2 regions of the Micromonospora sp. NPDC003944 genome follow, and region 2 is predicted to be linked to the other one. Evidence: riboswitches for the same ligand, from Rfam matches in the RefSeq annotation. Region 2 holds a riboswitch; the other holds the start of a gene.
What was found. Region 2 has a riboswitch for S-adenosylmethionine ahead of thrC (threonine synthase). Riboswitches for the same ligand answer to the same signal wherever they lie in the genome.
Positions count from the first base shown of each region.

Region 1 (8,515 bases), on a different contig from region 2:
GACCCTGGTGCTGGTGCTGGTGACCCTCCTGGGGGCGCTGCCGGTCTACCGGCGGGTGGCGGTGGAGAGCCCGCACGGCGAGGGTTCCATCGCGATGCTCGTCCGTCTGCTGAGCTACTGGCCGGGCAAGTTGCTGGTGCTGGTGCTGCTCGGCTTCGTGGCCACCGACTTCATCATCACCATCACCCTCTCGGCCGCCGACGCGACCGCGCACATCGACGAGAACCCGTTCTGGCCGAGCGGGCTCAAGGGTCACGAGGTGCTTGTCACGCTGCTGCTCGTGGCGTTGCTGGGCGCGGTGTTCCTGAAGGGATTCACCGAGGCCATCGGGATCGCCGTCGTCCTGGTCGCGGTCTACCTGACGTTGAACGCGGTGGTGGTGGTCGACGCGCTCTGGCGGGTGGCGACGCATCCCCACGCGGTCGGCGACTGGACCACCATGCTGACCACCGGGCACGGCGATCCCTGGTTGGTGGTCGGGTTGTCGCTGCTGGTCTTTCCGAAGCTGGCGCTGGGCCTGTCCGGCTTCGAGACCGGTGTGGCGGTCATGCCGAGCATTCGGGGTGACCCGCAGGACTCGGAGGCACGACCGCTGGGCCGGATCCGTGGCGCGCGTCGGCTGCTCACCACCGCGGCGCTGATCATGAGCGTCTTTCTGATCACCAGCAGCGTGACGACCACCGTGCTCATTCCGCCGGAGGCCTTCCAGCCGGGCGGGCCGGCGAACGGGCGGGCGCTGGCGTACCTGGCGCACGCCCACCTCGGTGAGGTGTTCGGCACCGTCTACGACCTGTCCACGATCGGAATCCTCTGGTTCGCGGGCGCGTCGGCGATGGCGGGTCTGCTCAACCTCGTGCCGCGCTACCTGCCCCGTTACGGCATGGCGCCGACCTGGGCGCGAGCCGTCCGGCCGCTGGTGCTGGTCTTCACCGGCGTGGCCTTCCTGATCACGATCGTCTTCGAGGCCAGCGTGGACGCGCAGGGCGGCGCGTACGCCACCGGGGTTCTGGTGTTGATCACCTCGGCCGCGACGGCGGTGACGCTCGCGGCGCACCGGCAGCGTCAGCGTGGCCGCACCGCCGCGTTCGGAGTCATCGCGGTGATCTTCATTTACACCACGCTTGCGAACGTGGTCGAGCGTCCGAGCGGCGTCAAGATCGCAGCCTGTTTCATCGGCGGGATCATCCTGGTGTCGGTGCTGTCCCGTCTGATGCGGGCCTACGAGCTGCGCGTCGACCACGTCGAGCTGGACCCGTCCGCGGCCCGGATGATCGACGAACGCGCCGGGAGACGGATCCGCCTCGTCGCGCACGAACCCGACCGACGCGACGAGGCGGAGTACCGCGCCAAGCTGGCGCAGACCATGGCCGACAACGACTTCCCGGACGACAGCGACGTCATCTTCGTCGAGGTCACGGTCACCGACCCGTCCGACTTCGAGACCGAGCTGTTGGTACGCGGCAGCATGGCCGACGACCGCTTCCCGGTGCTCAGCCTGGCCAGCTCATCGGTGCCCACCGCGCTCGCCGCCCTGTTGCTGGAGATCCGCGACCGCAGCCACCGGCGCCCGCACATCTACTTCGAGTGGTCCGAGGGTGGCCCGACGCGCAACTTCCTGCGCTACCTGGCGTTCGGGCAGGGCGCCATCGCCTCGGTGACCCGGGAGATCCTGCGCCGCCACGAGCCCGACCCGGGCCGTCGACCACACGTGCACGCCGGCTGAGCTGCGTACGGGCGGCCCGACGCGGACGGTGAGCGTGGTCATAACGACTGGACGCGCCACCCGGTCCTGCTGCTAGCCTCGGCGCAGGTCATGAGCGCCAGCGCGAAGCCCCGGCTCGCTGGCCGGCAACCCTCCTCCGCGGTGGGGTGCCCCGGGTGAAGACCAGGCACCGGCACGACGTCGGTGCAAGCGTGGCCTGGCACCCAGGTCAGCACAGACCCGGGAGAACCATGCGCATCCTCAGCACCGCCCCACCGACCGACGTCGCGGATGTCCGCACCGGTCGACCCTCGCCCGCACTGACCCGGCGACGGCACGTGGACATGATGCGAATGTGCAGCGCCGCCTGTCGTCGCGGCACCACGCGCTAGCACCCCCTTCCGGAACACCTTCCCACCGGTACGCCCCTCGGGCGCGCCGTCGGTGGCGTACACCCGTACGCGCCGAGACACCACCCTTCGGAGACACCCGTGCGATTCCTTCCTGCCCTGACCCGTGCCGCTGCCCTGGGCACGGCCGCGATCCTCGCCGCCACCGCCCTCACCGCCTGCGGCGACGACAGCTCGTCCGACGCCACCGCCAACCCGTACGGCCTGGCCCAGCCGGGAGTGTTGCGCGCCGGCACGCTCACCGACGCCCCGCCGAACGTCTACCTCGAGGACGGCAAGTTCACCGGCTTCGACAACGACCTGCTCACCGCCGTGGCCGGCAAGCTCGCCCTCAAGGTCGAGTTCGTCGGCACCGACTTCTCCGCGCTGCTCAGCCAGGTCAACAACCGCAAGTTCGACGTCGGCAGTTCCTCGATCACCATCACCGAGGCCCGCAAGAAGACGGTCGACTTCGGCAACGGCTACGACTTCGGCTACTTCGGCCTGGACGTCCCGGCCGGCTCGTCGATCACCGGCTTCGAGCAGCTCACCGGCAAGCGGGTCGTGGTGGTGCAGGGCACCGTCCAGGACGACTACGCCACCGGCAAGCAACTCAACCCGGTGCGGGTGCCGGACTACAACGGCGCGATCAACCAGCTCAAGGCGGGCACCGCCGACGCGTGGATCGCCCCGGCGGAGATCGGCGAGAAGTCGGCCGCCGACAGCAAGGGCAAGATCACCGTGGCGGCCAAGCAGCTCAGCCCGGCGCCGACCGCGTACGCGGTGGCAAAGGGGAACGACAAGCTGCGCGAGGCGCTGAACAAGGCCCTGGACGAGGTCATCGCCGACGGCACCTGGACCCGGTTGCAGGCGCAGTACTACCCGGGCCGACCGATCCCGGCGGACTTCAAGCCGGGCAGCGGAGCGGTCACGGTGGCGCCGTCGGCGTCCGCGTCGGCCGCGTCCTGAGCCGGTGACGAGCGAGCGGGGCGGTAGGAGAGACGACCGATGGATCCGTTGAGCACCCTGTGGGAGACCTTCTTCGACGCCGACGCGATGCGCGAGGCGCTGCCCGAGATGCTTACCGTCGGGCTGCCCAACACGCTGATCCTGGCGGTCTCCGCCGCCCTGCTCGGCTCGGTGCTGGGCCTGCTGCTGGCCGTCGCCGGCATCTCCCGCAGCCGCTGGTTGCGCTGGCCGGCGCGGGTCTACACCGACGTGTTCCGAGGGCTGCCGGCCGCGGCGACGATCCTGCTGATCGGCGTCGGGCTGGCCCCGCTGGGCATGCAGGTGTGGGGGCCGGACCCCTACCCGCTGGGCATCCTGGCGCTGTCGCTCATCGCCGCCGCGTACATCGGGGAGATCTTTCGCTCGGGCATCCAGTCGGTGGAGGCCGCCCAGTTGGAGGGTGCCCGCGCTCTCGGCTTCTCCTGGGCCGACGCGATGCGGCTGGTGATCATCCCGCAGGGTATCCGGCGGGTGCTGCCGGCCTGGGTGAACCAGCTCATCGCGCTGATCAAGGACTCCAGCCTGGTCTACTTCCTCGGTCTGGTGGCAAGCCAGCGGGAGCTGTTCCGGATCGGGCAGGACTACGCCGCCACCACCGGCAACGAGTCGGCGCTGTTGCTGGCGGGGCTGTTCTACCTGGCGTTGACCGTCCCGCTGACGCACGTCGTCAACTGGATCGACGGGCGGCTGCGCAACGGTCGCCCGGTCGCCGCACCTGACGACGAGGACGACGAGGACCTGTTGACCGCCGCCCACGAAGGGAGCCGACGATGACCACCGACACCACCACCTCGGTCAGCCTCGACGTCCGCGACGTGCACCTCGCCTTCGGACCGAACCGGGTGCTGCGCGGGGCCGACCTCTCGGTGCCGCGCGGCACGACGGCCTGCGTCATCGGCCCCTCCGGGTCGGGCAAGTCCACCCTGCTGCGCACCATCAACCGGCTGATCGAACCGGACCGGGGCGACGTGCTGTTGGACGGGCGCAGCGTGCTCGGCGACGACCCGGACGCGCTGCGGCAGCGGGTGGGCATGGTGTTCCAGCAGTTCAACCTCTTCCCGCACATGAGCGTGCTGCGCAATGTCACGCTGGCGCTGCGCCGACTGCGCAAACTCGGTGCGGACGAGGCGGAGGCCGTCGCCCGAACCCAGTTGGAGCTGGTGGGGCTTGCCGGTAAGGCGAACTCCCGACCGGCACAGCTCTCCGGCGGTCAGCAGCAGCGGGTGGCGATCGCCCGCGCGTTGGCGCTGCGGCCCGAGGTGATGCTCTTCGACGAGGCGACCTCGGCGCTCGACCCGGAACTGGTCAAGGGCGTCCTCGGGGTGATGGCCGACCTGGCCGCCGCCGGCATGACCATGGTGGTGGTGACCCACGAGATGGGCTTCGCCCGGCAGGTCGCCGACAGCGTCGCCTTCATGGACCGGGGCGTCGTGCTGGAGCAGGGCCCACCCGAGGCGATCTTCGAGCGGGCCGAGTCTCCGCGACTGCGCCGGTTCCTCGACCAGGTGCTCTGAGCCGCGCCGCTCGGACGGCCGCTGTCGGTCACTCGTTGGGGCCGCGTCCCAGCAGCCGGATCTCCTCGTTGTCCAGCGCGGACTGGAGCTCCTGCAGCACCAGGTCGTCGATCTCCCGGTTGTCGCGCAGTCGGGTGACCTCCCGTCTCTTGTGAGCGAGGACGCCCAGGCGCAGTCGGCGTTCCAACCGGCGCTCCTCGGCGGTGTCCGCGCCGCTGTCGTCGAAGTCCTCCAGGTGCCGCCGGTACTCGGCCTCCAGCCGACGCACCGAGTCGTCCTGGGCGCCGACCTCTGCGGCGACCTGGGGAAGAGCGGCCAGGCCGACCTCGGTGGCCCGCCGCCGGGCGTTGCGGGCCTCGTCGACCCGCTCCGGGTCGCCTTTGAGCCCGGCCCAGCGCACGACCAACGGCAGGGTGGTGCCCTGCAGGAGCATGATCAGGACGATCACCAGCGCGGTGACGAAGATGATCAGATCGCGTTCGACCACCGGTCGACCGTCGACCATCACCGTCGGTACGGCCAGGGCGGCGGCGAGCGACACCGCGCCCCGGAACCCGGACCAGCCCGCGACGGTCCCCACCCGCCAGCTCGACGGCCCCTGGCTGGGGTCCATGATGCGACGGCGCCGCAGCCGCGCCGACTGCACGGTGAGGTAGACGAAGAGCAGGCGGGTGCCGATCACGACCAGGGTCACCACGAGCACGATCAGCAGCGCCCGCTGCGGCGAGGTGCTGGTGATGCCCCGGACCGCCCGGGGTATCTGGGTGCCGAGCAGGACGAACAGTCCACCGTTGATCAGGAACGTGCTCAGGTCCCAGAACGCGTACGCCAGCACCCGGGAACGGGCACGAATCACCCGTGGGCCGGCGTAGGCGAGCACCAGACCGGCGACCACCACCGCCAACACCCCGCTGGCGTGCACCGAGTCGGCGAGCAGGAAGGCGCCGAACGGTGTCAGCACGCTGAGCGCGCCCTCGCGCAGCGGGTCGTCGAGCCGCTTGCGGATCAGCACCACGCCGACCCCCACCAGCAGACCGGCGACCACTCCGCCGACGCTGGCCCCGACGAACTCCTCGCCGACGCCCAGCACCCCCGGATCGGCGCTGTGGCTGAGCAGACCCACGGCCACCGCGAAGATCACCAGCGCGGTGCCGTCGTTGACCAGACTCTCCGCGTGCAGGGTGGTGAGCAGCTTGCGGGGCAGCCGCTTGGCCAGGCCGGTGACGGCGGCGGCGTCGGTCGGCGCGAGGACCGCGCCGAGCACCCAGGCTGCGGCGGGGTTCACCCCGAACGCCTGCGCGGCGTAGGAGACCGTGACCATGGTGAGGATCACCAACACCACGGCGAGCAACCCGATCACCGGCAGGTTGGCCCGGATCTCCCGCAGGCTGATGGTGAGGCTCTCCCGGTACAGGATCGCCGGCAGGAAGATCAGCAGGACCAGGTCGGGTTCCAGGGTGACCTCGGACAGCGGCGGCATGAGCCCGAGCAGCACGCCCAACGCGATGAGCAGGACCGGCGGGGCGACCCGGTACCGACCGCCGAGGGTGGTGCCGACGAGGACGGTGACGCCGAGCGCCACGATCAGGACGAGCGCCTCCACGCGTACCCCCTCGGACCACGGCCGACGGTGGACGCGCCGGTGGTTCCATCTGACCGCACCCGCCCCCGGGTTCCGGCGTAAACCGGCAAGTCGCTGGGCAGTCCGCGCGGGGACGTGCCATGCAGCACGAGGGCGGGCACCGGGACGGTGAGCCGTACGTGATCAAAGCCGGGCGGCGTGTCGCCTCGGCACCAACAGTGGCCAGCGAACCGGGGGCCGACGAGCGTCACCCGACGCATACGGGCCAAGGCCTTGTTTCGAAGGTCCCGGTCGTAAGCACTCGTTGATAGCGACGATGTGAACGGTGGCTATGTGGCGTACGGCCGGCGGCGTTCCCTGGTCTGGTCGCCATCGCGCTGTCGCCGCGTGACGGACGCTGCCCGGCGTTCGGCTCGGCGGATGTTCGTAGATCTTGGACAGTTACCGTTCGCGCAGAACGGTAACTGTCCAAGATCTCTCAGTAGGTGACCTATGCAGCGGTGCGGCGGCCAAGCGGCGGGGTAGTGCGGTTGAACCTGACCACGACGAGCATCGGGAAGGGCTACGTGTTGCCGTCGACGGTGGCGGGCACCCGGGCGATCGGCGACCACGACCACTCGTCGCGCCCGGTGGCGCTCAGGTCGGGCCGTCGGCGCGCACGCGCGCGGTGAGCACCCGGGCGGCACGGCGGTGCGCGGCGGCCTCCTCGTCGCGGCCCAGAGCGGCGGCCAGATCAGCGAGGTGCCCGGCCACCGGGCCGACGGTGACCACCCCGCTGCCCGCCGCCAGTTCGGCGGCGGCCGGGCGGAGCGCGGCGGCGACGCGTTCCATGGTGGGCCGGTCGCCGACGGCGAGCGCCGCTCGGGCGGTGAGGCAGAGCCGCACCTCCCGCAGCAGATCGTGCGGCCCGTCCGGTAGGGCTCGCAGCGCCGCCCGGGTGGCACCGCGGTCACCGGCGGCGGCGAGCAGCAGTGGGCGGACCCAGGGCTCGTGCGGGCCCCAGTCCAGCCGGGCCCAGTCCTCGTCGTCCGGCCCGGGGATCGGTCGCTCGCCGGGGGCCGGCTGGGCGTCGCCGCCCGGTGGGTCACCGCCGACGGCGTCGGACAGTCGCAGGCCGAGCAGGGCGAGCGGCAGCAACCCCTGGGCCAGGCCCGGCATGCCGTCGGCCGGCAGCCGTTCGGCGGCAGCACGGTATCCGGTCGCCGCCGCGTCCGGATCGCCGTCGAGTGCCAGGCGAAGTGCGGCGTACCACCGGGTGAAGACGTCGACCAACGGCAGCTCGTACCGGCCGGCGAGGCGGTCGGCGGCGTACGCGTGCGTGTCGGCGGCGTGCCGGTCGGCACGCGCGCAGTTGGCCTGGACCAGGACGAGGTGGCCGAGCACCTCGAAGGTCACCAGGTGGTGTCGGACGGCCAGGTCGACGAGTTCGACGCCGATCCGGGCTCGCGCGTCGGCCAGACCGACGCGGTGGAAGGCGTGCATGAAGCGGGCGTTGAGCGCGAAGGCCAGCAGCCCGGGGTCGCCGATGCGACGGGCGATCGTCTCGGCCTCGGCGGCGGCACGGCGGCCACGGTCGGTGGTGGTGCCGCGCAGCTCCAGTGCGAGGGTGCTCAGCAACCGGCTGCGCTGCGCCGAGGGGCTCGGGCCGAGCGCGGTCAGCGCGTGTTCGGCGGCGCGGACGATGCGCCCGGAGAGCTCGTCGTCGTCGTTGCGCGTCCAACTGGCCGGCACCTCGAAGCCGGCAAGCGCCTCCTGGGTGAGCAGCGGGTCGCCGGTGGACTCGGCGGCGGTGATCGCCTCGGCGCGTCGTCGCCGCGCCTCGGCCAGCCGGCCCGTCACGGCGAGCGCCCGCCCGAGGCCGAGTAGCGCGGTCACCCGCCCGTGCGGATCGACCCCGCCGGCCCGGTCGTACGCGTCGATCGCCTGTCCCCACAGCCGGGCCGCCTCGTGCGGGTTACCGCCCCGTTCGGCCCGCTCGGCCGCCACCCGGGCGTACGTCGACGCCTCGGCGGCGGCGACCGGCCCCCCGGCGCGCAGCAGGTGGTACGCGAGGGCCGCCGGTTCGACGGGTTCCCGCTGTCGCAGCACCTCGGCGACGGCCGCGTGCCAGGCGGCGCGGCGCGGCGCGGACAGGTCGGCGTAGAGCGTGTCGCGGACCAGGATGTGGGTGAAACGCAGCCGCCCGTCGGACTCCCGCTCGGTGAGGAACCCGGCCGCCAGGGCGCGGTCCACCGCGTCCAGCGCCGCCGTCGGGTCACCCGTCAACGCGACAAGCACGTCCGGGTCGAGGTCGCGGCCGAGCACCGCCGCCTGCCGCAGC
Region 1 is NZ_JBSGIV010000022.1:17,787-26,301, forward strand. It holds gene ACWER9_RS13580 (amino acid transporter) at 1-1,723, shown strand, start outside; SAM riboswitch class IV at 1,810-1,921, shown strand; gene ACWER9_RS13585 (ABC transporter substrate-binding protein) at 2,194-3,060, shown strand; gene ACWER9_RS13590 (amino acid ABC transporter permease) at 3,100-3,873, shown strand; gene ACWER9_RS13595 (amino acid ABC transporter ATP-binding protein) at 3,870-4,613, shown strand; gene ACWER9_RS13600 (Na+/H+ antiporter) at 4,642-6,216, opposite strand; gene ACWER9_RS13605 (BTAD domain-containing putative transcriptional regulator) at 6,832-8,515, opposite strand, start outside.
Region 1: linked by a shared signal. The riboswitch ahead of ACWER9_RS13585 (ABC transporter substrate-binding protein) and the one ahead of thrC (threonine synthase) in region 2 are both predicted to bind S-adenosylmethionine.

Region 2 (8,515 bases):
GAGGGCGGGAAGTCCGGCAGATCGGCGTCGTTGACCGCCGCCCCGATCCGGTACGCCTCGTCGACCGAGGCCCGGTCAGCGCCGTCGAACGGCGCGATCGTGATGCTCATGCCGTCGAGCGTGCACCGGGGAAAAGCGATCGGGCCAGCGATTAATCGCTGGCCCGATCGGACGTGGTCGGGAGGGACACTCGCACAACGCCTCCGGCGTTGGGTCGCAAGAACTTCAAAAGTCTTCGGCGAAATGCCCTCCCGCACGGAGCATCTTGCGCCGTCCGGTTCCTGCCGTCAAGTCCGTAGCGGCGGTTTTTCCACACTCACAGCGAAAACCCAGTCACCGGCTGGATTCAGCCGAGGAGACCGGCGTCCCGGGCGGCGCGCAGCGAGGGCTTGATGTGGTGGGTCGGCCCGACCTGGCCGGCCACCGCGTCGATGGTCTTCAGACCTTCGCCGGTGTTGAACACGACGGTCTCGGCCGTCGGGTCGAGCCGACCGGACTCGACGAGCTTGCGCAGCACCGCCACTGTCACCCCGCCTGCGGTCTCGGCGAAGACCCCGGTGGTGCGGGCCAGGTCTCGGATGCCCGCACGGATCTCGTCGTCGTCGACGTACTCCATCCAGCCGCCGGTGCGGCGGACCGCCTCCAGGGCGTAGAGACCGGCCGCCGGGTCGCCGATGTTCAGCGACTTGGCGATGCCGGTCGGCTTGACCGGGATGATCGTGTCCGTGTCGGCGTGCAGGGCGGTCGCGATCGGGTTGCAGCCTGCGGACTGCGCGCCGAAGACCTTCCAACCACCGGCCGGCGCCTCGACCAGGCCGACCTCGACCAGCTCGGAGAACGCCTTGTCAATCTTGGTGAGCAGCTCGCCGCTGGCCATCGGAATGACCACCTGCGCCGGGATCCGCCAGCCGAGCTGCTCGGCCACCTCGTAGCCGAGGGTCTTGGAGCCCTCCGCGTAGTACGGCCGGACGTTCACGTTGACGAACGCGGTGTCCTCGAACTCGTCGGTCTCCACCAGCTCGCCGCAGAGCCGGTTGACGTCGTCGTACGAGCCGTCGATGGCGACCAGCTCGCCGCCGTACACGGCGGTGGTGATGACCTTGCCCTGCTCCAGGTCGCTGGGGATGAAGACCACCGAGGGCACCCCGGCGCGGGCGGCGTGGGCGGCCACCGAGTTGGCCAGGTTGCCTGTCGACGCGCAGGCGAACCGGGTGAAGCCGAGCGCCTTGGCGGCGGTGAGCGCCACCGAGACGACGCGGTCCTTGAACGAGTGGGTGGGGTTGGCGCTGTCGTCCTTGACCCAGAGCGGCGCGGTGATGCCCAGCTCGGCGGCGAGGTGCGGGGCCGCCACCAGGGGCGTGAGCCCCGGGTCGAGGCTTACCCGGCTGGCCGGGTCCTGACCAGCGGGGAGCAGCGCGGCGTACCGCCAGATGTTGTTCGGGCCGGCCTCGATCTGCTCGCGAGTGACGGTGGCCAGCGCGGCGGCGTCGTAGTCGACCTCCAGCGGGCCGAAACACTCGTAACAGGCGTGCTGGGCGGCGAGCGGGTAGCGGGCCGAGCAGGCACGGCAGACCAGGGCGCGGGCGGGGCTGGCCGAGGTGTCGATGCCGGAGGTGACGAGCGTCGACGTCATGTCGAGAGTCCTCTCATCTTTCCCCGCATCGCACGGTGCGGCGGGGACGGAATTGGCACCTGCCCCGCGGGTCGCTCAGCGGTGAGCGCGCGGGGTGGTTGCCGGGGCGTCGTCGGGCCGTATCCCTCAGCCCCTCTGGATGAGGTATTCAGTTGTGCCGCCGAGTCTAGGACAACGCTGTCGACCCTTGCTACCGCCGATCCCACACAGTGGGTCAGCGGGCGCTCACCGCAACCGGGTCGGTCACCGCGACCGGGTCGGTGACGGCGCTCGGCCCTGGCAGTGCCGGGGTCCGGGGTCGGGCGGCGAGGTTCGCGGCGATCAGGGCGGCGATCGTGATGGCGGCCCCGACCAGCTCGACGGGCTCCGGGTGGTAGCCGCGGGCGATCTGCACCGCGAAGGTGGTCACCGGGACCAGATTCATGAACAGCGCGGCGTTTGCGGAACCGAGTCGCTGCACACCGGTGTTCCAGGCCAGGACCGAGATCACCGCACCCACCAGCACGGCGTACGCCAACTGCGGGGCGACCGCCGCGAGGTCGGCGGCGGCCGGCGCGTGCTGCCAACCGACCGCGTCGGCGCCGATGCTCAGGACGAGCATGGCCGCCGTACCGGCGAGCGCGGTCAGGGTGGTGAAGCGCAGGGGGGACCATTCCCCGAACCGACTGGCACCGTGGGTGTAGATGCCCCAGCCCAGCACCGCGCCGATCATCATCAGCCCGCCCAGGCCGAACTGGCCGAGCCCGGCCAGGCTGCCGCGCGTGATCACCAGGCCGACTCCGAGGAGCGCCACCAGGGAGAGGGCCAACAGGAGCGGCTTCGGGCGTACGCCGTCGCGAGCCCAGCGGACGAGCTGGGTGATCACCGGGGTGGTGGCCACGAAGAGAGAGATCTGCTGCGGTGCGGCGTGTTCGAGTGCCAGGTTGGTGAGCAGGTTGAAGCCGGCGAAGCCGACCACTCCGAGCACCACGACCTCCCCCGCCCGACCACCGTGCCGCAGCGCGCCGGCCCCCTCGCGGAGCAGCAGGATGGCGACCAGGACGACGGCGGCCAGCAGGTAGCGCGCGGTGGTCAGGTTGAGCGGGTCGACCCGGTCGAGCGCACTGGCCAGGATCGGGAACATCACGCCCCAGCCGAGCACGGCGACCAGTGGGTACGCGGTGGCGCGGGATCGCATCGGTAACTCCAATGTTCGAGTATCGTCGAACCAACGACACCGACCATAGGGTCTTGTTCGATCATTGTCGAACAAGGGTTACACTGGTCACATGGAGCCGCATGAGCCCGACCTGACCGACGTCCCGGTCACAAGCGTGTTGGCCGCACTCGCCGACGACGTGCGGCTACAGATCGTCCGGGCACTTGCCGAGGGTGGCGAGGCCGCCTGCGGCAGCCTCGACTTCGGCGTCTCCAAGGCGACCCGCAGCCACCACCTCAAGGTGCTGCGCGAGGCGGGCCTGACCCGGACCAGGGCCGCCGGCACCAGTCGACTGGTCCGGCTGCGCCGCGACGAGGTGGACAAGCTCTACCCCGGCCTGCTGGACGCGGTCCTCGCCTCCCGCCCGCCGGCCTGACCGCCTCGACTCCCTGGTCCCGGACCTGCACCGCGCCCGATTCCCGGACCTTCCCGCCCCTGGCCCCCTGGCCACGGACCTGCCCCGCGCAGCCTTTGGAGCTGAATCGTTCACGGCATCACCCGACCGACCGCTCCCCCAGACCACTCCCCGGCGCGCGTCGCCGGAACCACCTCGTCGGGGCTCCGGCGACGCGCGGAACGGGTGCGGTCAGACGGACACCGGGCTGGGTTCGGCCACCCGGGACGACGGAGCGTCGGTGCGGCGTCGGGAGAGCAGTGCGTCGAGCGCCCACGGGCCGGAGCCGAGCGCGGCGACCAGCAGGAACGACCAGCAGAAGAGGGCCGACAGTTCGCCGCCGTTGTGCAGCGGCAGCAGGTGGTCCGGCTGGTGCACGACGAAGTAGGCGTACGCCATGGAGCCGGAGGCGAGGAGCGCGGCGGGTCGGGTGAAGAGCCCGACCAGCACCAGGGCGCCGCAGACCAGCTGGATCAGGGCGGCCCACCAGCCGGGCCAGGTGCCGAACGGTACCGCCTTGCCAGTCATCGGGTTGCCGCCGAACAACCCGAACACCGAGGACAGGCCGTGCAGCGTGAACAGCAAGCCGATCACGATGCGGAACAGGGACAGGATCGGCCCGCCGAGCCGAGAGACGTTCATCGAACCTCCATCGAAGAGAGCGAATAGGTCTCGTCAATCGTGAAGGACACAGACATCGAAGAACATAACTTCCTTGCTGGTGGGAAGATCCCTCGTGAAAGCGGTGTGACCCCTGATGCCGCAACAGCAAGTGCAAGCAGCGGTGGGGCGCCTTGATGGGAGAGGATCGGTGGATGATCTCCAGCCACACGGCAACACGGCGACGGGCCGGCGTAGCGATCGCGGCGGCCCTTCTGCTCGCCGCCTGCACCCCCGGCGACCATCGCGGCCAGGGCGGGGACCCGACCGGGCCGCCGCCCGCCGCGTCGAGCCCGGAAGCGGGCCCGTCCGCGAGCGTTACGCCGTCGGTCGAGTGCCCGACCAGCGGTATTCGGATCCGGTCGACCGGCGGGGACGCCGCGATGGGCCTGCGCGCCCTCGGCGTGGAGCTTGTCAACTGCGGTCACCGCCCCTACCAGCTCAACGGGTATCCGGTGCTGCACGTGTTCGACGAGGAGCGTGAGCCGATCATGCTGCGCGTGGTCAACGGCGCCAAGGAGATCACCTCGGGCTTCGACCAACCACCCCGGCCGGTCACCCTCGCCGCCGGGGAGCGGGCCACCGCCGTGGTGCTCTGGCGCAACCTTGTCACCGACTCGACGGTGGTGGCCACCAACGGCGAGTTTCTGACGGTGGCACCCGCCGCCGGGCAACCGGCCGAGGAGGTGGACCCGGACGGGCCGATCGACCTCGGCAACACCGGCCGGATCGGCGTCAGCGCCTGGAAGAAGGCTACGACGTGATGTCCTTGCGGGTGAAGCGCCAGAACGCCAGCCCCCAGAACAGCGTCGCGTAACTGATCGCCGAGATGCAGCCGCGTACCACGTCGTCGGTCTGCACCGGAGTCGAGAGCAGCCCCAGCCAGGCGGTGCTGTAGTGGGTGGGTAGGAAGTCACGCAGCGCACCCAGGGCGGTGATCTGGTCCAGGATGCTGGACAGGATCCACAGCAGAACCGCACCACCGACCGCGCCGAGCGCGGCGTCCGTGGTCACCGACAGCAGGAACGCCAGGCCGGCAACCACAAGCAGTACGACGGCCAGGTAGCCCAGCACGGCCAGCAACCGGAGCAACCCCTCGGTGGGCTCCAGCTCGGCGGCGACCGTGCTGCGCAGCGGTGACCAGCCGTAGCGCAGGGTGCCGGCCAGCAAGGCGGTGCCCGCCAACAGCAGCAGAGCCAGACCCGAGTACGCGAGCGCGACCACCAGCTTCACCGCCAACAACCGCGCCCGGGGCACCGGGATCGCCAACAGGTACCGCAGGCTGCCCCAGCTCGCCTCGCTTGCCACCGTGTCGCCGCAGAACAGCGCGACGACGACCACCAGCAGGAACGACGCCGACACGAAGATCGAGAACAGGGTGAAGTTGAGCCCGCCGGAGGTGGCCAGGTCGACCAGGCTGGCGAACTCGTTGTTGCCGTTGTCGTCGTCGCCACCGGAGTTGAACTGGAACGCGATCAGGATGATCAGCGGCAGCAACACCATGAACCCGAGCGCCAGCTGGGTCCGCCGCCGGGACGCCTGCCGACGGAACTCCGCCGCGAACGGCATGGTGGCCGACGGCCGGTAACCACGGGCCTCACCCGCGTCAATAACAGCCATCACCGGTCACCGCTTCCCCGAGAGTTCTCGCCCACCAGGGCGAGGAACGCGTCCTCCAGGCGCCGCCGAGGCACCACCCGATCCACCCCGATGCCGGCGCGCACCAGCTCCGCCACCACCTCGCTGCGGGCCGTGCCGTTGGTGTCGACAACCAGTTGGCCGTCGCTCTCCGGCAACACCCGGACCCCGTGCAGCCGGTCCAGCACCACCCGTGCCGCCGCCGGATCGGTCACGTCGAAGAGCACGCTCGGCGACTCGCCCACGATCTCCTCCACCGGCCCGGACGCCACGATCCGGCCCTTGTTCACCACCACCGCGTGCGTGCAGGTCTGCTCCACCTCGGCCAGCAGGTGGCTGGAGACCAGCACCGCCCGACCGTCCGTGGCGTAGCGCTGGAGCACCCGGCGCATCTCGGCGATCTGCGGCGGGTCGAGCCCGTCGGTCGGCTCATCCAGGACCAGCAGTTCGGGGAGGCCGAGCATGGCCTGGGCGATGGCGAGACGCTGACGCATCCCGTGGCTGTAGTTCTTGATCCTGCGGTGTACCGAGTCACCCAGCCCGGCGATCTCCAGCGCCGCGTCGAACTGTGCGTCCTCCCACGGTCGACGGGTGGCCCGCCAGTACGCCTTCAGGTTGTCCAGACCGGACAGGTGCGGCAGGAAGCCAGGCCCCTCCACGAGCGCCCCGATCCGGGACAGCACCGGCGAGCCGGGCACCAGCCGACGACCGAAGACGTAGATCTCCCCCGCGGTCGGCTGGGTCAGCCCCATCAGCACCCGCAGGGTGGTGGTCTTGCCGGCGCCGTTCGGCCCGAGCAGACCCACCACCTGACCGGGGTGCACCTCGAAGTCCACGTTCGATACGGCGACGAAGCCGTCCGCGTACTCCTTGCGCAGTGCGCGCACGGCCAGCGGGGTGTCCGCGTACTCCGGATGCACCGACCGGTCCTGGCGGCGGTGCCGTCGGCGGACCAGGGCGACGACCACGACGAGCCCGATGAGGATCGCGGCGAGCAGGCCGGCGAGCACCCAGCGCCAGACCGTCGCCGCGGTGGGGATCGGCTCGCCGTCGACGGTGGGCAGGCTGACCGCGCCGTCCGCCGCCACCGTGTAGACGGTCGGCGCGGCGGGCGTGGTGTACGCCTGGTCGGAGGTGGCCACCACCAGCCGCAGCCGGTGCCCGGCCTCCACCCGGCGGACGATCCCGGGCAGCGTCACGGTGACCGGGCGGGCGTCCTGCACCTGCTGCGGCAGGCCGGTGAGCCGGATCGGGGCGACCAGGCCGTTGGGCAGGGTGGCCGCGCCGTCCTTGTCGACGTCGTAGAGCTTGACGAAGAGCACCGCCTCGCCGGTAGGCGACGCCGCGCGCAGGGTGACGGTGGGCGCACCCGCCACGTCCACGGCCTCGGTCAACGGGGTGGACTCGAACTGGGCGTGCTGACCGGGCACGTCGCCGGCCACCCCGTCCAGCAGCGAGGCGAGCCCGCCCGCGAACGGGATCGACGAGATGGCCGCCGGGTTGCCGTTCGGCGGGTTCGCGATCGGCTGCGCCGGGCCGATGACCGTCACCTCCCGGCGGGCGGTGCCGGTCAGGCCCGGATAGTCGGCGCGGCGGAAGCCGGTCGCGACGAGGCCCCGGTCGAGCGCGTCGAAGCCGGCGATCCGGGACCAGGTGAAGTCGTCGCCGGGCGCGTCCCCCTCGCCCTTGACGTAGTGGTCGAGCCACTGGACGGTCAGGAACTTCACCCGGTCCTCGTCGGAGCGGGGCCCACTGCCACCGTCGTGGCCACCGGTGAACCAGGCGACCCGTACCGGGGTGCCGGTGGCGGCGATGCCACGGGCGTTCGCGTCCGCCTCGCCGAGCGGGAAGAGGGTGTCCGCCTCGCCCTGCACCAGCAGGGTGGGGGCCTTGATCCGGTCCAACACGCCGGCCGGGCTGGAGCGGCGCAGCAGGTCCACCGCGGCCTGGTCGGCGCGGCCGGTGGTGGCGATCCGGAGGTACGCGGCGCACACGTCGGCGGCGAACCGGCCGCAGGACGGGTCGGCGGCACCCGCCGGGGCGCCACCGGGACCACTGCCCGGGCCGGCACCGGGGTCGGGGCTGGGCGGGCCGGCCGACATCGGTGCGCCCTGTGGCTGGGCGGCGGTCGCACCGGAGAGCCCGGCCGGGCCGGAGCCCACGTTGCCGCCCCCGCCGAAGAAGAGGCCGGCCCAGCCCTTCTTGAACACGCCCTCGGTCGGCGCCGCGCCGGTGCTCTCCGGCAGGAACGCGCGGGACAGGTCGTTCCAGGTGATCATGGGCACGATCGCGTCGACCCGACGGTCCTGGGCGGCCAGCAGCAGCGCCAACCCGCCGCCGTACGAGCCGCCGACCACCCCGACCTTCGGATCGCCGGGGGCGTCGGTGCGCACCTCCGGCCGAGCAGCCAGCCAGTCGAGAAGCCGCTCGGCGTCGCGCACCTCGTAGTCCGGGTTGTCCAGGTGGATCTCACCGCCGCTGCGGCCGAAACCCCGCGCGGTCCAGGTGAGCACCGCGTAGCCGCGCCCGGCGAACTCCTCCGCGTCCGAGCGCACCGACTCCTTCGTGCCGCCGAACCCGTGCGCCAGCAGCACCGCGGGCACCTTCCGACCAGCCGAGGCGTCGTCCGGCAGGTAGAGGGTGGTGTCCAGGTTGACCGGCTGGTCGCCGGATGGTCCGGAGCGGACGGTGAGCATCGTGCTCTCGGTGCGTACGCCCGGCCCCTGTGGCCACACCGCCCAGGTCACGGCGGCGGCCACCAACACGACGACCACCGCGGCGGCGGTCGCGCGGCGGCGGGTGGGCAGGGCACGCCGGAACCACGCGGCCGGCGACGGCGATGTCATGCGGCACACGGTACGGCCCGACGCCTGAGCGTTGGCTGAGATCCGCCGTACGTCCGTCCGGTTGCCCCGATCGGTGGCTCGTGAGGGTGCGAGCGCGCAACGTCCGACGCGGCACAGCGAGTTGACTTCGGATCCCGTGAATTCCG
Region 2 is NZ_JBSGIV010000005.1:90,123-98,637, forward strand. It holds gene ACWER9_RS04085 (N-acetyltransferase family protein) at 1-110, opposite strand, end outside; gene thrC (threonine synthase) at 347-1,633, opposite strand; SAM riboswitch class I at 1,644-1,779, opposite strand; gene ACWER9_RS04095 (DMT family transporter) at 1,848-2,810, opposite strand; gene ACWER9_RS04100 (ArsR/SmtB family transcription factor) at 2,902-3,207, shown strand; gene ACWER9_RS04105 (DoxX family protein) at 3,418-3,867, opposite strand; gene ACWER9_RS04110 (DUF4232 domain-containing protein) at 4,041-4,649, shown strand; gene ACWER9_RS04115 (ABC transporter permease) at 4,639-5,505, opposite strand; gene ACWER9_RS04120 (alpha/beta fold hydrolase) at 5,505-8,369, opposite strand.